One region of the Cupriavidus sp. CuC1 genome, then DNA from elsewhere that is predicted to be linked to it. Evidence: predicted binding sites of a transcription regulator. Region 1 holds the regulator's gene; the other holds the start of a gene.

The links. The regulator FNR, encoded in region 1, switches genes on or off when oxygen is low (the NO sensors DNR and NnrR bind a similar motif). The targets are predictions, from matches to a motif close to TTGATNNNNATCAA.
Region 2: ACGLHR_RS43600 (Kdo hydroxylase family protein) is a predicted target of FNR. The motif match lies at 10,056-10,069, and genes of this name have one in related genera.

The regions. Positions count from the first base shown of each region.
Region 1 is NZ_JBIUHC010000194.1:3,770-15,616, forward strand. It holds gene zapE (cell division protein ZapE) at 1-3, shown strand, start outside; gene ACGLHR_RS44985 (heavy metal translocating P-type ATPase) at 112-2,670, shown strand; gene ccoS (cbb3-type cytochrome oxidase assembly protein CcoS) at 2,675-2,821, shown strand; partial or broken gene ACGLHR_RS44995 (helix-turn-helix domain-containing protein) at 3,858-3,984, shown strand; gene ccoN (cytochrome-c oxidase, cbb3-type subunit I) at 4,125-5,573, shown strand; gene ccoO (cytochrome-c oxidase, cbb3-type subunit II) at 5,593-6,270, shown strand; partial or broken gene ACGLHR_RS45010 (cbb3-type cytochrome oxidase subunit 3) at 6,274-6,408, shown strand; gene ccoP (cytochrome-c oxidase, cbb3-type subunit III) at 6,493-7,422, shown strand; gene ccoG (cytochrome c oxidase accessory protein CcoG) at 7,478-8,977, shown strand; gene ACGLHR_RS45025 (hypothetical protein) at 9,046-9,264, shown strand; gene ACGLHR_RS45030 (hypothetical protein) at 9,267-9,512, shown strand; gene fnr (fumarate/nitrate reduction transcriptional regulator Fnr) at 9,599-10,324, opposite strand; gene ACGLHR_RS45040 (sulfite exporter TauE/SafE family protein) at 10,626-11,390, shown strand.
Region 2 is NZ_JBIUHC010000178.1:2,631-14,477, reverse strand. It holds gene thiC (phosphomethylpyrimidine synthase ThiC) at 1-1,004, opposite strand, end outside; TPP riboswitch at 1,108-1,209, opposite strand; gene ACGLHR_RS43620 (acyl-CoA dehydrogenase family protein) at 1,453-3,114, shown strand; gene ACGLHR_RS43615 (methyl-accepting chemotaxis protein) at 3,430-4,974, shown strand; gene ACGLHR_RS43610 (GMC family oxidoreductase N-terminal domain-containing protein) at 5,004-6,683, opposite strand; gene ACGLHR_RS43605 (coniferyl aldehyde dehydrogenase) at 6,980-8,401, shown strand; gene ACGLHR_RS43600 (Kdo hydroxylase family protein) at 8,967-9,908, opposite strand; gene ltrA (group II intron reverse transcriptase/maturase) at 10,174-11,223, opposite strand; gene ACGLHR_RS43590 (DUF5372 family protein) at 11,241-11,528, shown strand; gene ACGLHR_RS43585 (DUF6788 family protein) at 11,581-11,847, shown strand, end outside.

The sequences.
Region 1 (11,847 bases):
TGAAGCCCTGCGCAAGCGGCGCGCCATGCGCCGCCCAGCCTCCCGCTTGATCTGTATCAAGGCAGCTTGCCACCGGGACTCTTACCATGCAGTTGGTAAAAAAGAGTCCCGATGCCGACTTCCCCAGCCCCAGCCTATCCTGCCCGTTCCTTGCCCAATCTGCCGCTTGCACGCGCAGGCGGCGCGCCCGCGGCCGCCGGGCGCGTGGGCTGCTTCCACTGCGGACAGCCGCTCGCGTCCGGCGAGCCGTCCTTGCACGCCAGCATCAACGGCGAGGAACAGGCTTTTTGCTGCGGTGGCTGCCAGGCCCTGGCGCAGACCCTGCACGCAGCCGGGTTCGGCCATCTCTATGGCGACCAGGCCCGCTTTGCCCGGCCGATCGACGACGCGGCGCGGCGCGAGGCCGAGCCCGTCTGGGCCGCCTATGACACCGAGGAATTGCGGGCCCAGTTCGTGCGCCCGCTGGACGAACGCCGGGCCGAGATCACCCTGGCGCCGGAGAATATTCGCTGCGCCGCCTGCGCCTGGCTGATCGAGCAGCACCTGGGCAGCCTGCCCGGTGTGGAATCGGTGATCGCCAATGTGGCGACGCGCCGCGTGGTGGTGCGTTGGCGCGCGGCAGAACGGCCGGTCTCCGCCTTGCTCGCCGCGCTGGCTGGCATCGGCTACCTGGCGTGGCCGTTCGAGGTCTCGCGCTCGGACCGGCAGGACCGCCATGCGCGCCGTGGCTTGCTGATGCGCATGGCGGTGGCCATGCTCGGCATGATGCAGGTGATGATGTACGCATGGCCCATCTACACCCATGAAGCCGCCATCGATCCCGGCCAGTTGCAACTGATGCGCTGGGCCAGCCTGGTGCTGACCTTGCCCGTGGTGTTGTACTCGGCTTCGCCGATCTTCGCCGGTGCGTGGCGCGGCCTCAGGCAGCGCCACCTGGGCATGGACGTGCCGGTGGCGCTGGGCGTGGGCGCAGGCTTTATCGCCAGCACCGTGGCGACGCTGCGCGGCACCGGCGAGGTGTACTTTGATTCCGTCACCATGTTCGTGGCGTTCCTGCTGCTGGCACGCTACCTGGAGCTGCGCGTGCGCCAGGCATCGCGCAGTGGCGCCGAGATGCTGGCGCGGCAGTTGCCCGCCACCTGCGAGCGTCTGCGGGCCGAGGGCGGCGTGGGCGAGCGGGTGCCGGTGGCGCGCCTGCGCCCCGGCGACCTGATCCGCGTGAAGGCGGGCGAGGTAGTGCCCGCCGATGCCACGGTGATCGCTGGCGCGAGTGAGCTCGATGAGTCCATGCTGACCGGCGAGAGCCGGCCGGTGCCGCGCGGCACCGGCGACGCTGTGCTGGCAGGTTGCTTCAATACCACGAGTCCGCTCGAGCTGCGCGTGACCAAGGTAGGGGCGGGCACCCGGCTGGCGGAGATCGTCGCCGTGCTGGACCGTGCGCTGGCGGAGAAGCCGCGCCTGGCCACGGTGGCCGACCGCGTGGCGGGCTGGTTCGTCGCCATCCTGCTGGTGCTGGCGGCCGTGACCGGCGCAGTCTGGTGGACATGGATCGATCCCGCGCGTGCGTTGCTGGTGACGGTGGCCGTGCTGGTGGTGAGCTGCCCGTGCGCGCTTTCGCTGGCCACGCCAGCAGCGCTGGCCGCGGCCGGGGCCGCGCTGTCGCGCCGTGGCTTGCTGCTGACGCGCGGCCACGCGCTGGAGACCCTGGCCAGCGTCACGGACGTGATGCTCGACAAGACCGGCACGCTTACGCAAGGGCGTTTCGCGCTGGTGCGCACGCAGCCCTTGGGCGATGCCGATGCCGCAGCCAGCCTGCGGCTGGCTGCGGCCATGGAACGCTCCGGCGAGCACCCGATCGCGCGGGGCATCGTGGAGGCTGCGCAGGCGCAAGGCCTTGCGCACGAGACGCTTGCCATCGACGCCATGCGCAATGTGCCAGGGCAGGGCCTCGAAGCCGAAGTGGATGGGCGGCGTTACCGCCTTGGCCGTCGCGAGTTCGTCGACGCGCTGTGCGAGCACGGCAACGCCGGCGGCCCAAATGCCGAGCTTGCCGGCAGCGAGCGCCGCGGCGCCACGCTGGTGTGGCTGGGCAGTGCTGCCGGCGCGCTGGCGGTGTTCGCGCTGGCCGATGTCGCGCGCGAGCAATCCGCGCGCTTGCTCAGCGAGCTGCGCGCGCTTGGCGTGCGCTGCCATCTCGTGTCGGGCGATACGCCGGCCACGGTCGGCTGGTGGGCCGATCATTTCCAGATCTCGCGCCGCGAGGGCGGCGTCACGCCTGAAGGCAAGCGCGAGTACGTGGCGCACCTGCAGCGCGGCGGCGCCGTGGTGCTGGCGGTGGGCGACGGCATCAACGATGCGCCGGTGCTGGCACAGGCGCAAGTCTCAATCGCCATCGGCAGCGGCGCGCCGCTGGCGCAGGCGGGCGCCGACGCCGTGCTGGCCCATGGCCGCGTGGCGGAGATCGCGAACGCGCTGAAGATGGCCCGCCGCACGCGTCGCGTGGTGCGCCAGAACCTGGCCTGGGCCTTTGCCTACAACGTGATCGCCATCCCGCTGGCGGCAACCGGCTATGTCACCGCCTGGATGGCGGGCATCGGCATGTCCGTGTCGTCGCTGCTGGTGGTGGCCAATGCCTGGCGCCTGCTGCGCGCCGGCAAGCTCGGAGACTGACGCCATGGACATGCTCTACCTGCTGGTGCCGATGAGCCTGGTGCTGGTTGCCGTGATTGCGGGCGCGCTTTGGTGGGCGCTGCATGCGGGACAGTATGATGATCTTGATAGGCCGGGGGAGGCGATTCTTCTTGATAACGATAGGCCGTGAATTATAGGCCGTGAATTGGGGTTGGTTGAATGGGGGGCAAGCGACACCCCTGCGTCAGCGGGGCTAGAAGCCTGGAAATGTCTCCATTCGCGTAAACGGCCAACCCCGCCTAGCCGCGCCAGCAGCTTGTATCCCGTTCCGCTGATTCGTTCGCAAAGTCTGTTGAGATTGGAGCGGGAATTGTAGGTTGGGGGGAAGTGGGCGATGTGTATTGCTTGTGGCTCGCTGACGCGGGAGTGTCTCTTGTGGGCGGGGTTTTCATGCTTCTAGCTGCTGTCGCGGCTGTGCGGTGTTGGCCGTTTTGGAACGTGTGAGATGTCACTTTTCTTTACTCGCCTCGCCCTCGTAAAGAAAGTAACCAAAAGAAAGCGATCCCTGCAGGAGGCTGGCTTGTCGGGGTTGCGTAGCCCGGTGGTCTCGTCGTCAGGCCCCGGGTTCTAATGGCCTCATGCCGTTACCGGTTTAAATGGCCACGATCCTGCGGATGACACCGGTTTCGTGGTGAGGCTGCTCGGTAGCGGCATCCCTGCTCATCCACACATCTGCCGGCACCGGTGCGAAGCGCCACGATATATCACGCCGTGATGGTTTCGTGGTGGGGTGGACGCGGTGGTGAATGCCTCGGCATTGTTTTTTCGGTGCCACCGCGCCCACGACGGAAACGGGACGCCTGCAACTTCGTGGCCGCCAGCGCCGCGAGCGACAGACGGCTTGAAGTTCGTGGTGGTTGCTACCGGTGGGGGCCACCACGAATCCCTGGGCATTGGCAGCGTCGTGGTGCCCTGAACCGGTAACGGCACGAGTCCGTTAGAATCCGGGGCCGTACGACGAAACCATTGGGGTTCCCAATGTCGCCATGCCAGCCTCCTGCAAGGATCGCTTTCTTTTGGTTACTTTTCTTTACGAGTAAAGAAAAGTGACATCTCACACGTTCTAAAACGGCAACACCGCACAGCCGCGCCAGCAGCTAGAAGCATCAAAACCCCGCCCTAGAGAGACACCCCCGCGTGAAGACGAGCGGTCCCAACTTGCCTCGATGGCGCGTTCGCGGAGTTTCCCGGCGTCGCTGGTTGCACGGGCACGCATCGCTTTTGGTTTCTGCAGCGGGCGAGCCAAATAGTGAGATAGCCAAGCGACTGCAGGTTACGCGTGCCACGGTGGGCATCAGAACCCAACCCGAAACGCCTCCTACGCCTCCAGGTTCCCCCCATTCCCATACCGCTTGATACAGATCAAGACGCCCATCCCCCTCTTTTCCTACAGTCACAACATCAATTCATGTTTATCCAATCTGGGGGTCTGAATGGCTGTCACCGCCGCGTATTCTCGCGCCGACACCTTCAATTACGGCGTCGTGCGGCAGTTTGCCGTCATGACGGTAGTCTGGGGGATTGTCGGTATGGCCGTAGGCGTTCTGCTCGCGGCACAGTTGATCTGGCCGGAGCTTAATTTCGACACGCCGTGGTTGTCCTTCGGACGCCTGCGCCCGCTGCACACCAATGCGGTCATCTTCGCCTTCGGCGGCAGCGCGTTGTTCGCCACCTCCTACTACATCGTGCAGCGCACCTGCCAGGCGCGGCTGTTCTGTGGCCCGCTGGCGGCATTCACGTTCTGGGGCTGGCAACTGGTGATCGTGGCCGCGGTTATCACGCTGCCGCTGGGCATCACCAGCTCGAAGGAATATGCCGAGCTCGAATGGCCGATCGACATCCTGATCACGCTGGTGTGGGTGGCCTACGCCATCGTGTTCTTCGGCACCATCATGAAGCGCAAGACCCGGCACATCTACGTGGCCAACTGGTTCTTCGGCGCCTACATCCTGACCATCGCCATCCTGCATATCGTCAACAACGCCGAGATGCCGGTGGGCATGTGGAAGTCCTACTCGGCCTATGCCGGCGTGCAGGACGCCATGGTGCAGTGGTGGTACGGCCATAACGCGGTGGGCTTCTTCCTGACCACCAGCTTCCTGGGCATGATGTATTACTTCATCCCCAAGCAGGCCGGCCGCCCGATCTATTCCTACCGCCTGTCGATCGTTCACTTCTGGGCGCTCAACTTCACCTATATGTGGGCCGGTCCCCACCACCTGCAGTTCACGTCGCTGCCGGACTGGGCGCAATCGCTCGGCATGGTGTTCTCGCTGATCCTGCTCGCGCCTTCGTGGGGCGGCATGATCAACGGCATCATGACCTTGTCGGGTGCCTGGCACAAGCTGCGCACCGATCCCATCCTCAAGTTCCTGGTGGTGGCGCTGTCCTTCTACGGTATGGCGACCTTCGAGGGCTCGATGATGTCGATCAAGACCGTCAACGCGCTGTCGCACTACACGGACTGGACCATCGGCCACGTGCACTCCGGCGCGCTGGGCTGGGTCGCGATGATCTCCATCGGCTCGCTCTACTACCTGATCCCGCGGCTCTTTGGCCAGAAGGAGATGTACAGCGTGCGCCTGATCGAGCTGCACTTCTGGATCGCCACCATCGGCGTGGTGCTGTACATCGCCTCGATGTGGATCGCCGGCGTGATGGAAGGCCTGATGTGGCGCGCCACGCAGCCCGACGGCACCCTGACCTACGCTTTCGTGGAAGCGGTCAAGGCCAAGTATCCCTTCTACCTGATCCGCTTGCTGGGTGGCCTGTGTTTCCTCTCGGGCATGCTGCTGATGGCCTACAACGTGGCCCGGACCATCATCGGCAAGCCCGCGGTGGACGCACTGATCCCGGCCAGCGTTGCCGCCTCCGCCCATTGATCATTCCAGGATAGAAACGATGTCCGAAAAACGAAGCTTCTTTACGCACGAGACCCTGGAGAAGAACATCGGCTGGCTGATCCTGTGCACCATCCTGGTGGTCAGCATCGCCGGGCTCGTCCAGATCGTGCCGCTGTTCTTCCAGCACTCCACCACCGAGCCCGACGCGGGGATCAAGCCGTACTCCGCGCTGCGCCTGATGGGCCGCGATATCTATATCCGCGAGGGCTGCGTGGGCTGCCATTCGCAGCAGGTGCGCACGCTGCAGGGCGATGTCGAGCGCTATGGCCACTACTCCACGGCTGGCGAGTCGGTCTACGACCATCCCTTCCTGTGGGGCTCCAAGCGTACCGGTCCCGACCTGGCGCGCGTGGGCGGGCGCTACTCCGACGACTGGCAGCGCATCCACTTGCGCAACCCGCGCGACGTGGTGCCCGAATCGGTGATGCCGTCCTACCCGTGGCTCGAGAAAGCCCCGCTGCAGGCCAACGATGTCCGCGACCGCATGCGTGCGCTGCGCCGCCTCGGCGTGCCGTACACCGACGCCGAGATCGAGCAGGCGCCCGCCACGCTGGCCGGCAAGACCGAGGAAGACGCGATGGTCGCCTACCTGCAGGAGCTTGGCATCGCCAAGCGCAATGTGCGCGTGGATACCGCGGCCGCGGCGCAGCCCGCGGCCACGCAGGCCAAGGAGTAAGCCATGGCAATGATCACCGCGCTTTCCACCGTGGTCTCGATGGCTGCCTTCATCGCCATCTGCTGGTGGGCCTGGTCGTCCGGGCGCAAGGCCGCCAACCAGGAGTCGGCCATGCTGCCGTTCGCCTTGCCCGCCGAGCCGCTGGACGAGAACGTCGATGCCGGCTACCGCATCGCGCGCCATGCCGGCGGCGCAAACAACACCAAGCAGGAATACTGAGTCATGAGCGACTTCTTCACGGATTTCTGGAGCTACTACATTGCCGCCATCGCGCTGGTCGGCATCGTCTGGTGCGTGTGGCTGCTGTTCTCCCAACGCAAGGTCACCAAGGTCGCTGGCGCCGCCGAAGACACCGGCCACGTGTGGGACGGCGACCTGCGCGAGCTGAACAACCCGCTGCCGCGCTGGTGGATGTGGATGTTCCTGCTGGCGTGCATCTTTGGCCTGGGCTACCTGGTGCTGTACCCCGGCCTGGGTTCCTACGCCGGCGTGCTCAAGACCTCCAGTCGGGTCGAGTTGGAGGCGCATCGCCAGGCGGCCGAGCAACTGCAGCGGGAGGTCTATGGCAAGTACATGCACATGGACGTCAAGCAGGTGGCGGCCGACCCGGCGGCGCGCGAGATCGGGCAACGCCTGTTTCTCAACTACTGCGCGCAATGCCACGGCTCCGATGCGCGCGGCAGCCGCGGCTTTCCCAACCTGACCGATAACGACTGGCTGTACGGCGGGGATCCCGAGACCATCGCGCAGACCATTACCAAGGGCCGCAATGGCGTGATGCCGTCGTTCGCCTCGACCATCGACGGCAAGCTCGCCGGCGACGTGGCGCAATACGCGCGTTCGCTCTCCGGCCTGGCTTACGACCCGATCCGCGCCTCGCGCGGCGAGAGCACGTTCAAGTCCACCTGCGCGGCCTGCCACGGTTCCACCGGCAAGGGCAACCAGGCGCTTGGCGCGCCCAACCTGTCGGACCGCGTGTGGCTGTACGGCAGTTCGGAGGCCAGCATCGTCGACGCGATCCTGAAGGGCCATAACAACCATATGCCGGCGCACGAAGAAATCCTCACGCCGGAGCGTATCCGCATGTTGACCGCCTATGTCTGGGGCCTGTCCAACACCGGGAGCGGCGCAGGCGAGGGGAGCAGGCAATGAGCCACCACGCTTGTGCTTGTCGGCCGGGCCCGCACCGCGGCGGGGGTGATCGCCGATGAACGCCCCCGGACCGGAGCCGCTTGGATCAAACGGGCCCGCATGGGCGCCGCATCGAGAGCCCGCAGCCGCGACGGCGGATGAGCAGACTTCGGATGAGACCCTGTATGAAGTCCGCCGCAAGATCTATCCGCGCTCGGTGTCGGGCGCGTTCTCGAGCTGGCGGGTCTGGATGGTGGTCCTGACCCAGCTGTTCTTCTATGGCATGCCCTGGCTGCAGTGGAACGGCCGCCAGGCCATGCTGTTCGATCTCGGCGCGCGCAAGTTCTATATCTTTGGCCTGGTGCTGTGGCCGCAGGACGTGATCTACCTTGCCGTGCTGCTGGTGATCTCCGCGCTCTCGCTGTTTCTCTTCACGGCGATCGCGGGGCGGCTGTTCTGCGGCTACGCGTGTCCGCAGACGGTGTACACCGAGATCTTCATGTGGATCGAGCGGCATGTGGAGGGCGACCGCTTTGCCCGCATCCGCCTGGACGGCGATCCGTGGAGCGCACGCAAGCTGCGCCTGAAGGCGACCAAGCACGCGCTCTGGATCGTGATCGCGCTGTGGACGGGCATTACCTTCGTCGGCTACTTCTCGCCCATCCGCGCGCTGGGCGGGCAGGTGCTGAGCCTCTCGCTGGGCCCGTGGCAAACGTTCTGGATGCTGTTCTATTCGTTCGCCACCTGGGGCAACGCCGGCTTCATGCGCGAGCAGGTCTGCAAGTACATGTGCCCGTATGCACGCTTCCAGAGCGTGATGGTCGATCGCGACACCTATGTGGTCACCTATGACGTGGGCCGTGGCGAGCCGCGCGGCAGCCGCTCGCGCAAGGCGGACCACAAGGCAGCGGGGCTGGGCGCGTGCGTGAATTGCAGCATCTGCGTGCAGGTCTGTCCCACCGGCATCGATATCCGCGATGGCCTGCAGTACGACTGCATTGGCTGCGGCGCCTGCATCGACGCCTGCAACCAGGTCATGGACAAGATGGCGTACCCGCGCGGGCTGATCCGTTATACATCCGAGAACGCCATGCGCGGCGCGCTCTCCGAGACCGTGGCGCGCAAGCGCCTGGTGCGGCCGCGCACGGTGATCTACTCGGTGATCTGGCTGGCGCTGGTCGTCGGCTTCATGGCCTCGCTGGCCATGCGCACGCCGCTCAAGGTCGACATCATCCGCGACCGCGGCGCGCTGGGGCGGGAAGTGGAAGGGCGCTGGATCGAGAACGTGTACCGGCTGCAACTGATCAACACGACCGAGGCGCCGATGCGCGTCGCCGTCAGCGCGGGCAGCAATGCGCTGAAGGGCTTGGCCGTGGAGTATGACCACGCTGCCGGCAACCTGGAGCCCACGTCCAATCGCTTGGTTCCCATCCGGGTGCGCGTGCCGATCGAGTCAGCGGAGCAGGGCACGCACAGGATCGAGGTCACGGTGACCGCGGTGCCCGATGAGGGCACGGGGAGCCATGGCGCAGAGATTCGACAGAGCACCAGCTTTATCGTGCCGCGCAATCTATGAGGCGGCACGGCACGCTGGATGCACCGATCCATACGCAACATGCGCGATCTAGATCTACAGGAGGCCAGATGACGCAGCAAAGCAATCCCTGGTGGAAGGAGCCATGGCCGTGGCTGCTGATGAGCGGGCCATTGGTGGCAATGGTGGCTTGCGGGGTCACGATCTGGCTGGCCATGACCCATCCGGACCCGCCCATTGTGGAAGGCGTGTCGCGGCACGGCCTGGTGGTCGAGAAGGCGGGCAGCGCGGCACGCCGGGCAACGCCGGTTGCGGCGCAAGCGAGGTGATCATGAGACTGCGCTGGCTGATGTGGGTGTTGTGGCCCGCCTTCCTGGTTGCCGGGCTGACGACCGCGCTGGTGTTCTCCATGGTCGATCCTGGCGACCTGCGCTTTTTCGGCCAGCCGGTCGAGGCATCGCGGGAGGCGGTCTACACCGTGGGATTCCTGATCGCGTGGGTGCTCTGCTCGCTGTCGAGCGGCTTGACGCTGTACACCATGCCCACGCGGCTGGCGGACACGGACGAGCTGGAATGAGTGCGATGCGCGCCTTGCCGGTTCAGGCCAGAAGGCGCGGCATCACGGCGGGCCGCCGCAGGCGAGGGCGGCTTGCGACGTGCACGTCAGCAGGACTTGTTGACGATCTGCTTGATCCCCACCATGTCGACCAGCTTGACGTGGCGCTGGCGGATCTGGATCAGGCCAGCTTCCGCAAAGCGCGAGAACAGGCGGCTGACGGTTTCGAGCTTGAGCCCGAGGTAGCTGCCGATTTCCTCGCGGCTCATGCGCAGCACGAACTCGGAGGCCGAATAGCCGCGCGCGGACAAGCGCTCGGACAGGTTGATCAGGAAAGCGGCAAGCCGCTCCTCGGCGCGCATCGAGCCGAGCGTGATCAACATGACCTGGTCCTGCGAGATCTCCTTGCTCATCAGGCGCATGAACTGATGCTGCAGGGAAGGCAGGACGTTGGACAACGTCTGGAGATCGCCGAAGCGCACCACGCAGACTTCGGTATCTTCCAGCGCGGTGGCGTCCGATGCGTGCTGCATCTCGCCGAGGCCGTCGAGGCCGACGACTTCGCCGGGCAGGTGGAAGCCCGTGATCTGCGAGCGGCCGTCTTCCATCGTCAGGTGGGTCTTGAGCGTGCCGAAGCGGATCGCGTAGACGGCGGTGAGAGGGTCGCCGAGGCGGTACAGGGTTTCGCCCTTGCGTACGCGCACCCGGTCCTGCACCAGCGTATCCATCTTTTCGAGGTCCTGCTGCGTCATGCCGACGGGCAGGCAGAGCTGGCCGAGCGAGCAGGTGGAGCAGCGGGGCGACATCTCGGTAATAGGAATGGAGGTGAGCAATTGAGGCCTGTCGGTTTAGCGCAGTCAATCAAGCGCGGTGTGGCAGGCGCATTGAGTTGAGAGCTTGACGTTGAGAGTCGTCGATGGGAAGCGCTATCCACATCGGCCCGGCGCGCGGGTCTGTCGGCGGTGCGCTATCTGTGCAGCGCGGCCTGCCGTGCCCGTCGTCATGTTGTTTTGCGAACGCGCGAACTGGCGCGGGCGCTGGGCTTCATGTTGATAGCGCCTCTTGAAGCTGCGGGGGCGCGTTGGGCGCATTTTACCGCGCCGGACGTTGCGATTGTGTGATTGGGAGGAGAAGTTGACCATAGGCGTGCTAATCAGCGTATTTACCCTGGCTTTGCTGGGCGGCGTGCATTGCGCCGCCATGTGCGGCGGGATCGCGCTGGCCGCGGAGCAGGGCGGCGTAGCGCGCGTGCCTGCCACGGTGCTCCGGCGTCCCGGCCATTGGTTGCTGGAACTGCTCGTCATGCATGCCGGGCGCCTCAGCATGTATGCGGTGCTGGGGGGCTTGCTTGGCGCCCTGGGGGCTGGCGTCTGGGGGGCGCAGTACCTGCCGCTGCAGCGCTGGCTGTTTGGGGTGGGCAGCGTGATGCTGGTGTTGTCGGGCCTGTGGATGTTGCGCGGGCGGACCATGGGTACTGGCTGGCTGGAGCGGCTTGCCGCCCGCGCCGCGGGCGGCTTGCTGCGCGGCCTTGGCGCCGTCGGCGCGTGCTTGCCGGCCGTGGCCCGGGCGCGGGGGCAGGGGCGGTTGCTGCGCCGCTACGGCATGGGGCTGGCCTGGGGGCTGGTCCCGTGCGGCATGGTGTACGGCGCACTTGCCATGGCGTTGCTGGCCGGCAATGCCCCGTCTGGAGCGCTGGTGATGGCCGTGTTTGGCCTGGGCACCCTGCCGAACCTGCTGGTCATCTCGGGCCTGTCCGGCTACCTCAGGCAGCTTTCGCGCCGCCCGGCGCTACGGGCCGGCGCCGGCCTCGCGGTGGTGGCCTTTGGCCTGGCCGGGGTGGCGCGCGCGCTGCTTTTGCCCCAGACGCTTGCCGCGCATGGATTCTGCCTGGTCTTCTGAAACGTTGTTCGTGGCGTATCTGTCACTTCCTCGATGAGGTAGCTGTGCGAATCGGTTGCAGGTTTGCCAGGGAATGTCATACAATCGCAAGAACAGCGATATCGCGCAGCGTATTTCATCGTGGCATCGTCAGGTAGCATCCGCTGCTCAGGGATGCATGCCAGGAACACCCGGGCAGGCAACAGCGCCAGGGACCGTTCCCCAACCGCCGTCCGGTTCAAAAGATTCGGTTCAAAAGACCAGCCACGGCAGGGCGGGGTGAAATAGGCCAGCAGGCCCGATATCCGTATTTTCTTGCACCCGGCGCGTTCGATGATAAACGCCGCGCCGGACAGGTCCGCCACATCAGGGGGAAGGCGCGACGCAAGGGCTCCGTCGACTGGCAGGTAAAGCCGGTGGCCGGGCGATCTCCTGCCGGTCAGGTCCGGCACCCGATGCAATAAAAGAAAGCGCACGG
Region 2 (11,847 bases), on a different contig from region 1:
CCGGCGTGGATGGTGAAGTAGTCCACGCCCTGCTCGGCCTGCTCGACGAGCGTGTCGCGGAACATTTCCCAGGTCAGGTCCTCGGCGACGCCGCCGGTCTTGTCCAGGGCCTGGTAGATGGGCACCGTGCCGATGGGCACCGGTGAGTTGCGCAGGATCCATTCACGGGTTTCGTGGATGTGCTTGCCGGTGGACAGGTCCATGATGGTGTCGGCGCCCCAGCGGATCGACCACACCATCTTTTCCACTTCCTCGGCCAGCGACGACGTCACGGCAGAGTTGCCCAGGTTGCCGTTGATCTTGACGCGGAAATTGCGCCCGATCGCCATCGGCTCCAGCTCGGTGTGGTTGATGTTGGCGGGAATGATCGCGCGGCCGGAGGCGATTTCGCGGCGCACGAATTCCGGCGTCATGTCTTCCGGACGCAGCGGCAGCGACGCACCCAACGCATTGCCGGGGTGCTGGCGCAGCAGCGCCTTGTATTCGGGCTTGTCGTACAGCGCCTGCAGGTTCAGCGACTCGCGCAGCGCCACGTATTCCATCTCGGGCGTGATGATGCCGCGGCGCGCATAGTGCATCTGCGACACATTGGCGCCGGCCTTGGCGCGGCGCGGGTTGGTCAGCTGGGCAAAGCGCAGGTGGGCGGTGGCCGGATCGGCGGCGCGCGCCAGGCCATATTCCGACGACAGGCCGGGCAGCACTTCGGTGTCGCCGCGCTCTTCGATCCACTTGCCGCGAACCGACGGCAGGCCCGACTTCAGGTCGATATGGATGTCCGGATCGCTGTACGGGCCCGAGGTGTCGTACACCGGAATCGGCGGATTGGACATCTCGCCCTTGTCCGTGCGCGTGGACGTCTGCAGGATCGTGCGCAGCGGTACGCGGATATCGGGGCGGCTGCCGGTCAGGTAGGTCTTGCTGGATGCCGGATAGGCGAACTTTTTGTCGAGATCGGTTTCAAGCGACTCGAAAGATGCGGCGGGGGCGGAATTTGTGCGGGCCATGGGTGTCGTCCTCTCTCTTGCGGGGATGGACGAAACCAGGAGCCCTGTGAGCATGGCCGCGGCGGTGTGGCCGGGTCATGTGCCTTGGAGAAGGCAGGAGCTGTTCGGTAACCATGAAACTTCCCACGCCGGTACTAGCCGGATCGGGTTCGAAGGGACTCTCTCAGCCGCACGGCCCATCCGTACGGCACCCCTGTTTCATCCAACGGGGTGAATTTAAGCACAAGGCTTGGAGCTTGACCACCCCTGTTTCAATCTGGAGTGTCGTGCGTTTCAGTGGGCTTATCCCCTTGTTGCAGTGCAGGACGACGGTCAAGCGCTGGCCCCGGCACTCCGAGCAAGCCCCTTTGCGGGGCTTGCCGCCCCAGCACATAGCCCGCCGCTTGCTCTACCATGCAATCAGACATGCCCATGCGCAACGCTCGCAGAAGACTGCACAGGAGACCTCATGACCGAAGCCGCCACCCACCGCGTGTTCAACCAGGTCCCGGACCTGACCGACTACAACCTGTTCACCGGCGATCCCGCGTTGCGGGCCGCGCTGGAACGGCTTGGCGGCGGTTGGCACGCCGGTGCGCTGGAGGTCTTCGGCGCCCGCCTGGGCAAACCCGATGTGCAGCAGTGGGCGGCCGAGGCCAATCGCCACTCGCCGGAACTGCATACGCATAGCCGCACCGGCGAGCGCATCGACGAAGTGGAATTTCCGCCCGCATGGCATGCGTTGCTGGCCTTGCTGCGCAGCCAGCAGTTGCAGGCGCTGCCGTTCGCGCAGCCCCGCGACGGCGCGTGGGTGGCGCGCGCGGCGGGCTACTTCCTGCAGGCGCAGGCCGAGTCCGGATCCTTGTGCCCGCCCACCATGACCTTCGCCAGCATCCCGGTGCTGCAGAAGGAAGCGTCGCTGTTCGCGGAACTGGGGCCGAAGCTGTTCGCCACCGAGCACGATCCGCGCGACCTGCCCTGGCGCGACAAGCACGCCGTGATGATCGGCATGGGCATGACGGAAAAGCAGGGCGGCTCCGATGTGCGCAGCAACACCACCGTCGCACGCCCCATGCGCGGCGAGGGCCGCGGCGCCGAGTATGCGCTCACCGGCCACAAGTGGTTCTTCTCCGCGCCGATGTGCGATGCCCACCTGGTGGTGGCGCGCATGGGCGCCGAGGACGGGCCACTGTCCTGCTTCTTCGTGCCGCGTTTTCGCGACGACGGCAGCAAGAACCCGGTGCAGATCCAGCGCCTCAAGGACAAGCTGGGCAACCGCTCCAACGCCAGCAGCGAAGTGGAATTCCTTGAGGCCACTGGCATCCTGATCGGCGAGGAAGGCCGCGGCATCCCGACCATCATCGAAATGGCCACCTATACCCGGCTGGACTGCGTGATCGGCAGCGCCGCCATCATTCGCGCGGCGCTGGTGCAGGCCATCCACCACGCGCGGCACCGCATGGCCTTCGGCCGCCTGCTGGCGGACCAGCCGCTGATGCGCAATGTGCTGGCCGACCTGGCGCTGGAAAGCCAGGCCGCCACCCTGCTCATGATGGAGCTGGCGCACGCTTTCGAGCGGGCCGACGCCGATCCGCTGGCCGCCGCGTGGAAGCGCATCGTCACGCCGGCGGCCAAGTTCTGGATCTGCAAGCGCGCCATCGAGGTCACCGGCGAAGCCATGGAGGTGTGGGGCGGCAATGGCTACGTCGAGGAGGGCCCGATGGCGCGGCTGTACCGCGAGGCGCCGGTCAACTCGATCTGGGAGGGCTCCGGCAACATCATGTGCCTGGACGTGCTGCGCGCGCTCCAGCGCAACCCCGAGGACGCCGCCCGGTTGTTGCAGGACCTCGCCCGGCGCGCCGGCGGCCATCCGGCGGTGCGGGCCGAACTCGCCTCGCTGCAGGCGATGCTGCGCGACGCGCCGGATCACCTGGAAGCCGGCGCGCGGCGCTTTGCCCAGGGCCTGGTGCTGACCGCGCAGGCGGCGCTGATGCTCGCCCACGCCGATGCTGACGATGCCGAGCGCTTCGCCGCCAGCCGGCTGGGACGCCAGCACGGCCGCGTGTTCGGCACGCTGGAGGGCGATGACGCCGCACTGGCAAGCGTGGTGGCGCGCGCCTGGCCGGCCTGACGCCACCGGCGCGTCAAAGCGCCTGGACCACTGGCGGCCCCTGCCAGATAGCACGGCAACGCGCCGGCATGCCGGCGCGTGGTGGCATCGCGTCTGCTCGTGGCGGCGCTCACGCCTGGTGCTGGGCCTCCCCCCAAGGCTCGCCACACCCCTCCACATATTAATTTGCCTCGTCCGCTACAAGTGGGACAAGACCTGCCGTAAACCCTATGACACTAAGGGCATACATTTAATACATAGGTGCCCATTAATCCCCTTTCATCCCCTTTACTCATCAGCGGAGCGCCCTGCCATGCGGGGTGCCGACATCCCGACATGAACATCAGCCAACGCCTGCTGCTTTCCTTATCCCTAGCCTTACTCGCCTTGCTCGTGGTCGGCCTTGGCGGCATCTGGCAGCTCAGCCAGTCGGAGCAGCGCTTCGAGTACTTCAACAACAACACCCTGGGCAGCGTGCGCACCCTTGGCAGCCTCAAGGACAACGTCAACGCCATGCGCATCGCGCTCTACCAGCACGCCATGAGCGATGATGCCAAGGCCAAGAGCGAGGCCGAAGCGGCGCTGGCTCGCGCTGACGAGAAGTTCGACGCCACGGCCGCCAAGTACGAGCGCGACGACATCAGCGACGATACCGATCGCAAGATGCTCGACGCCGACCGCGCCGCGCTCAAGCGCTACCGCGAAGGGCGTGCCGCCATGCTGGAGAAATCGCGCGCCAACGACTTCGGCGCAGTCCGGGACATGCTGGTGAGCGGCGAGCTGAACGATGCGTCGATTGCCTTGCGCAAAGCGATCGACGATCACATTACGTATAACGGCGACCTCGGCGACCATGCCGTGACGAGCAACCGCGCGCAATACCACACGGCGGTAACGGCGTTCTCGGCGATCATCGCCATGGCGGTGCTGGTGACCGGTTTCCTCGCCGCCACCCTGTACCGCCGTATCCGCGGCAGCCTGGCCGAGATCGAGCACACCCTGGAATACGTCAGCGAGTCGCTTGACCTCGAACGCCGCGCGCCGGTCGGACGCATGGACGAGATTGGCCGTACCGCGGCCGCCTTCAACCGCCTGCTGGAACGCGTGGCGGTGGCGCTGCGCGAAGTGCGCCATTCGACGGAATCCGTCGGCGTGGCGGCACGCCAGATCGCCGCGGGCAATACCGATCTGTCGGCGCGGACCGAGCAGCAGGCTGCCTCGCTGGAGCAGAGCGCATCAAGCATGGAAGAGCTGACCACCACCGTGCGCCAGAACGCCGACAACGCGCGCCAGGCGAGCGGCCTGGCCGGCAACGCCGCCAGCGTGGCCGAGCACGGCAGCACCGCCGTGCAGCAGATGGTGCAAACCATGGGCGCGATCAGCACCAGTTCCAACCGCATCGCGGAGATCACCAGCCTGATCGAGGGCATCGCCTTCCAGACCAACATCCTGGCGCTCAATGCCGCGGTGGAAGCCGCGCGCGCCGGCGAGCAAGGCCGGGGCTTCGCGGTGGTGGCGGGCGAGGTGCGCAGCCTGGCGCAGCGCTCTTCCAGCGCCGCCAAGGAAATCAAGGACCTGATCGACAGCTCGGTCAACACCGTGCGCACCGGCTCGGCGCAGGCCGAGGATGCCGGCAAGACGATGAGCGAAGTCCAGAATGCAGTGAAGCGCGTGTCGGACATCATCGCCGAGATCGCCGCGGCCTCCGATGAGCAGAGCGCGGGCATCGAGCAGGTCAACCAGGCCGTGGGCCAGATGGACGAGGTCACCCAGCAGAATGCCGCGCTGGTGGAAGAAGCGGCAGCCGCCGCGCAGTCGCTGGATGACCAGGCCGGCAAGCTGCGCGATACGGTATCGACCTTCCGCCTGGCGACAACCTGAGCACGGGTGTGAGGGCGGATCCCCGCCCCTTACACCGCCAATATCTCCGCCATCCGCAATACCACCCGAGGACCGTGCCGGATCAGGTCATGCGCGCGCTCGCCGATCATGATGGCCGGCGCATTGGTATTGCCCCCAATCAGCGTCGGCATGATCGACGCATCCACCACGCGCAAGCCTTCCACGCCCCGCACGCGCAGCTGCGGGTCGACCACCGCATATTCGTCCATGCCCATGCGGCACGTCCCGACGGGATGGTAGATGGTGTCGGCATGGGCGCGGATCATGGCGCGGATCGCGCTGTCGTCGCCGCCATCGGCCGGCAAGTGCGCCGAATACAGCTCCTTGCCGCCGAACGCCGCCAGTTGCGGCTGGGCCAGGATGCGGCGCACGATCCGCACGCCGGCCACCAGGCCGTCGAGATCCCGCGGGTCCGACAGGAAGCACGGGTCGATCACCGGCGCCTCGCGGATATCGGGCGAAGCCAGCCGTACCTCGCCCCGGCTTTTCGGGCGCAGCACGCAAACGTGGCAGGAGTAGCCATGGCCCAGGCGGATGCGGCGCATATGGTCATCGGCCATGCCGACCACGAAATGCAGCTGCAGGTCCGGCTCGTCCAGCCCGGCGTGGCTTTTCAGGAAGGCGCCGGCCTCGGCAAAGTTGGAAGTCAGCATGCCGGTGCGCTCGCGCCGGTAGCGCAGGATCTCGGCCAGCAGGCGAAACGCGCCGCCAACAGACACGCCGAACAGCTCGGACGCCGCCACGCGCTTATGCACGATGATGTCCAGATGGTCCTGCAGATTAGCGCCGACGCCCGGCAGGTCGTGCACCAGGGGAATGCCTAGCTCGCGCAGATGCGAGGCAGGTCCGACGCCCGACACCATCAGCAGTTGCGGCGAACCGAACGCGCCGGCCGACACGATCACCTCGCGGCGTGCCCGCAACAGGGTCTCGCGGCCATCCAGCCGCACCGTCACGCCCACCGCGTGGCGGCCCTCGAACTCGACGCGCAGCACCTGCGCGCCCGTCATCACATGCAGGTTGTCGCGCCCGCCGTTGCTGGCGCGGTCGGCGGCGTCGCCTCGGTGCAGGTAGGCGCGCGCGGCGTTCCAGCGCTCGCCGCCATGCTGGGTCACCTGGTACCAGCCAGCGCCCTCCTGGTCCACGCCGTTGAAGTCGTCGTTGCGGCGATAGCCGGCCTGCTGGGCCGCCTCGATAAAGCGCTGGCCAAAGGGATTGGGCGTGCGCAGGTCCGACACATGAAGCGGGCCGCTGCCGCCGTGCAAGGGATCGTCATCGCGCCCGGCCACGCGCTCGTTGCATTCGGCCCGGCGGAAATAGGGCAGCACATCGTCCCAGGCCCAGCCGTCGCAGCCGGCCGAGGCCCAGCGGTCGTAGTCGGCCGGCGTGCCCCGCGTATAGATCATGGCATTGAGCGAGGAACTGCCCCCCAGGCCGCGCCCGCTCGGCTGGTAGCCGCGGCGCCCGTTCAGCCCGGGCTGCGGCACGGTGCGGTAGCCGTAATTATGGCTGCCAGCGCGCGGTAGCATTACCGCGCAGCCCGCCGGCGTCGACACCAGCACATGGTGATCGTGGCCGCCGGTCTCGAGCACCGCCACGCTGTCGCTGCCGCTGTCGGCCAGCCGCCCGGCCAGGGCACACCCCGCCGAACCGCCGCCAACGACGAGATAGTCAAAGGTGGTTTCCATCCGTCTCCCCGCCTGGTCCGAGGTCAGTGTGCCGGGGTCGCGCCGAACGCTTCGGGGCGGGCCGCGCATGGCCGGCCAACCCGGTCTGGCTGGCACGCCGAGTGCATGCCGCGAAATCAGTGTAGGGCTTTGCCGGGGCACTGGAAAGGACGATGGAAGGGGCGTTGAATACGGTTGTTTGAAGCACGCGGCTAGTGGCCGGCCTCCATTGTCAGCCGCAGCCGCATGGCATATGGTGCGAGGATCTAGACGCCGCGCGCGCCAAGGGCAGCGCACGACCCCAAGGAGAGCGCGACATGAGAGAAGTGCCCGAGATGTCATCCGTATTCGACGCCATGCGCGCCGCCTCGCGGCGCGACCAGGCTCCGGCCTGGGAAGTGCGCGCCGACCGGCTGCGGCGCCTGCGCACGCTGGTGACCGAGCACATGGACGAGATCTCGCAAGCCATCAGCGCCGACTTCGGCAACCGCCCGCGCCAGGAAACCGCGTTGCTCGAAGCCTTTCCCAGCGTGGCCGGGATCGACGATGCACTGCGTCACGGCAAGCGCTGGATGCGGGTGCGGCGGGTTCGCACCGGGCTGTGGTTCAAGCCCGCCACGTCGCGGCTGATGCCGCAGCCGCTGGGCGTGATCGGCATCGTGGTGCCGTGGAACTACCCGCTCTACCTGACCGTGGGCCCGCTGGCGGGCGCGCTGGTCGCGGGCAACCGCGCCATGGTCAAGCTCTCCGAGTACACCCCGCGCTTCGCCGCGCTGTTCGCGCACCTGGCGCAGCAGGCCTTCGCCGCCGACGAAGTCACGGTGGTCAATGGCGACGCGCAAGTGGCGAGCGCCTTTTCAGCCCTGCCCTTCGATCACCTGCTGTTTACCGGGTCAACCCAGGTCGGCCACCATGTGATGCGCGCGGCGGCGGCCAATCTCACGCCGGTCACGCTGGAGTTGGGCGGCAAGTCGCCGGCCATCGTCGGCCCCGGCGCGGACCTGGAGCGCGCGGTCGAACGCATCCTGGTGGGCAAGCTGCTCAACGCCGGCCAGACTTGCATCGCGCCGGACTATGTGCTGCTGCCCGAAGCGCTGCGCGAGCCCTTCGTCGAAGCCGCACGCGCCTGCGCCGCCCGGCTCTACCCCGACCCGCCGGGCCACCCCGGCCATGCCGGCAACCCCGATTACACCACCATCATCAGCCCCCGGCACTTCGCCCGGCTCGACAGCCTGGTTGGCGACGCAGCCCGCGCCGGCGCGCGCGTGGTGCCGCTGTCACAAGTGCCCTCGGACCCGGAGCGCCGCCGGCTGGCCCCGGTCCTGCTGCTGGACGTGCCCGCCGACGCCACCGTGATGCGCGAAGAGATCTTCGGCCCGGTGCTGCCGCTGGTGACCTACCGCACGCTGGAAGAGGCCATCGACTACATCAACGCCCGCCCACGCCCGCTGGCGCTCTACCTGTTCGAGAAAGACCGCCGCACGATCGACCACGTGATGGCGCAGACCGTGGCGGGCGGCGTCAGCATCAACGAAACGCTGCTGCACATTGCCCAGGAAAACCTCCCCTTTGGCGGGGTGGGGCCCAGCGGCATGGGCGCGTATCACGGCCAGGCTGGCTTTGAGACCTTCTCCAAGCTCAAGCCGATCTTCCGCCAGTCCGGCATCAATGGCGCCGGGCTGCTGAAGCCGCCTTATGGGAAACGCTTTGAAACGATGATCAAGTTGCTGATGCGCTGAATGACAAGGAAAACCTGCGGCGTGGAACGAAGCCGCCGAACGGGCCAAAGCCGCGCGCCATGACGACAGCTGTCGCTCCCTCTCCCCTCATGGGGAGAGGGCTGGGGAGAGGGGCGGTTTGGCTAGGAGCCACTTGAAGCGAAGCCTTCGGTTTTTTCCGGCGCGCAGGTGGCATTTGAAGCGCCCGCCCTCTCCCCCGGCCCCTCTCCCACAAGTGGGAGAGGGGAGCAAACCAGCGGCAAGATCAACCAACTGTGGTAGCCGTGTTTCCCGCCCGAAGGGGCGGGAAACACCCACGCGCGATGCGAAGCGAGCCGTCAAGGTTTGAATCTCCCGTTATGCGGCGCCTCGTCGGCAAGCCAAAAGAGCGGAAAAGAGGGACCCATGTCTGAGCATCGCCCTAAGGCGATGTGAGTTTGGGTCCCGGCCGCTCTTTTGGCTTGCCGACGAGGAGTCTTTCGCCCCATCCGGGTCGCCTTCTTTGCCTACTTTCTTGGCGAGACAAGAAAGTAGGTCGCCTCCCCGCAGGGGAGGTGAAACTGCCTTTGACTTTAAGCCTTTGAAGTTAAGACCCCACCACCATCGGCCGCCCCAGCATCCGCGCCAGCACCGCCTCCGGCGAATGCGTATGGTCCGAGATCGCTTTCGGCGACAGGTAATAAGTCTGCTCCATCATGGCCCGCCCTCGCATAGCTGCATGCAGCACCTGGTCGCTGAACACGATCCACGTCGAGCCCGGCGGGAAATGAAATTCCTGCTGCGGCACATTGGCCTGATACTCCAGGTCGGCCTTGGCCAGATCATGCAGTTGCAGCATCCGATGGTCGTACTCGGAGCGCCGGCGCTTGGTGATATGCAGCATCTCCATCACCCGCGCCTGACCCGGCCACATGCCCTTGGTCTTCGGCACAAAACGCTTGGCGAAATCGCCAAATGGCTCACCCACCCGCCACACGCGCGGCGCCTGCGGGTCAATGTTGTGGAACACGCGCAGCAGCCGCTGGCCCAGCATGGGGTTGGACGGGAAGGAGTCCACATGCAGGCGCGTGTCGTCCTTGCGCCAGCTCACCGGCCGCCCGGCGATCTCGCTCGGGCGCAGTGAGGTGCCGGCGCGCACCATATGCGGGCCATATTCCGGGAACAGGCTGAGCACCAGCTTCTCGCTGTACTCGGCATAGCGGCGAATCAGCTGGTACAGGTCCTGCAGGTCCTGTTCGCCGCCCGTCGCGCCGCGCACGGCCTGGTCGTTGGCGCGCAGGTTGATGTTCTTTGACTTGCCATCCGACCAGCGGCTATCCAGGAAGCGCTCTTCGCCAGGCTCGAACCGGAAGCGCAACTGCGGGAAGAACAGCACGGCGCCCTGCTCCAGCTCGCGGCGCAGCCCGGCCTTGGTATCGGCATCGACCTGCGGGGCCCACTCGGTATAGGGCTGTGGCCGGATCAGGTTGAACGCGGGCGCAGTGGCCGGGCCGGGCGTGGAAGTTGTAAGGGTCGAATCAAGTGACATGGGCATCCTCGGTATGCGGGCTCCGGCGGTCTTGAGCGCGCATGCGCGCGCCGCGCCAGGATAACAAAACGCCACTCGCCGGGCCGCTTTGCCATCCCGGGATTCTACCCTCGCGGCCGTGGCGCGCCACGCCCCGCCCTCCCCCGGTTGATCCAGGACAAGGCGACAGCAAGCCCGGAACGCCACCCCGGGGGATCGAGTAGGGTGAGGGGTCACCCCCTCAGCCCTCTCACACCACCGTACGTGCGGTTCCGCATACGGCGGTTCATGAACGAGACTGCAAGCGCCGCTGAGTATCCAGCAGCGAGATCAGCCCCATGGCGTCGAAGTAGCCCTTCGGGAAGGCCGCGCCCATGTGACGAGCTCCAGCATTCCACCATGGGCCCTGCCCATTGCGGGCCGAGTGCCACGCGCGATCCTCCGGTAAGCCCTGCCGACGCAGCATCACAGTGCGGGTAGCGCGGCTCTTGGCCTGCCGCCATAGTAGGCAGCGCAACCGCCGCCGCACCCACCCGTCCAGCGTCTCCAACACGCCTTTCGCTTCCGTGTACTGGAAGTATCCGATCCACCCGCGCAGCACCGGATTCAGCGCCGCTATCGTGTGGGCCAGGCTCCTGCCCCGTCCCGGACGCACCAGTTCCCGCACCCGCTCAGTCAGCCTTTTCAGGCTTTCCGGCGCAATACGCAGCCGTGCCTGACGGTGGGCTGTCAGGCTGTAGCCCAGGAACTTGCGCGCCCAAGGCCGCGCACACGCGCTCTTGGCCTCGTTGACCCGCAGTTTCAGCCGCTCCGCTAGGAACGCTGTCATACCGGCCAACAACTGCTGCCCCGCCGTCTTGCTGCGCACGTAGATATTGCAATCGTCCGCGTAACGGCAGAACGCGAGGCCCCGCCTTTCCAGCTCGCGGTCCCAATCCGTCAGCAGGATGTTCGATAGCAGCGGCGACAGCGGCCCGCCTTGCGGCGTGCCTTGCCTCCTCGCCTCGACCATCCCGCCACGCATCAGCCCCGCTTCCAGACACCGCCGGATCAGCTTGAGCACCCGGGCGTCCTTCACTTGCCGGGCCACCCGCGACATCAAGATATCGTGGTTGACCCGGTCAAAGAACTTCTCCAGGTCGATGTCCACCACCCAGCGCCGGCCTTCCCGCACATACCGCTGTGCCTGCAAGACCGCCTGCTGAGCGCTGCGCCCCGGCCTGAAGCCGTAGCTCGACTCGGAGAACCCCGGCTCAAAGATCGGTTGGAGAACTTGCAGCAGCGCCTGCTGGATCAGCCGGTCCACCACCGTCGGGACGATCAGCGCGAACTGCACAAGCGCTCAACGAGCATTTGGGATGGGCTGAGATCCGCCATCCGTTTCATCCGCTCCGGGGCCAACGTTTTCCAGTCCTGAAGACGCGCCGGGTGGCGGGCGTCGACACACTGCTCCTGGGTCATGTAGAACGCGGCAGCTTCAGCATTGCCCGCGAATGGACCGACTGGGGCGCGCCTGCAGTCGAAGACGATTGCGAGGTCCCTGTGTCTCGCTTCGATCTGGGCATGCTGCTGGAGCTGATCGCGTTGATCGACCAGCTTGCCGCTTCGTCCTCCAAGAAGTCATCAACCAAAGGAGCTTGATCAATGCATCTCATTGACCTACTATCAGACCAGTTTTTAACGTGGTCCGCTCATGGAAGATATTCCGTCGTCTACCTTACGCAAGCGTCGCGCACAGTTGCTGCGGCACATGCCGGCGTTGGAGACGCTCTTGCGTGGCTCGCTCATCGAGCGCTACAAGCGCTGCGGCAAACCTGGCTGCAAGTGCGCCGACGGCCCCGGTCATGGCCCCAAGTACTATCTGTCGGTGAGTTTTCCCGGCCGGCGACCGCAAATGGACTACGTGCCACAAGCCGATCACGCCGACGTCACCGAACGCTTGGCGAACTATCACCGGGTC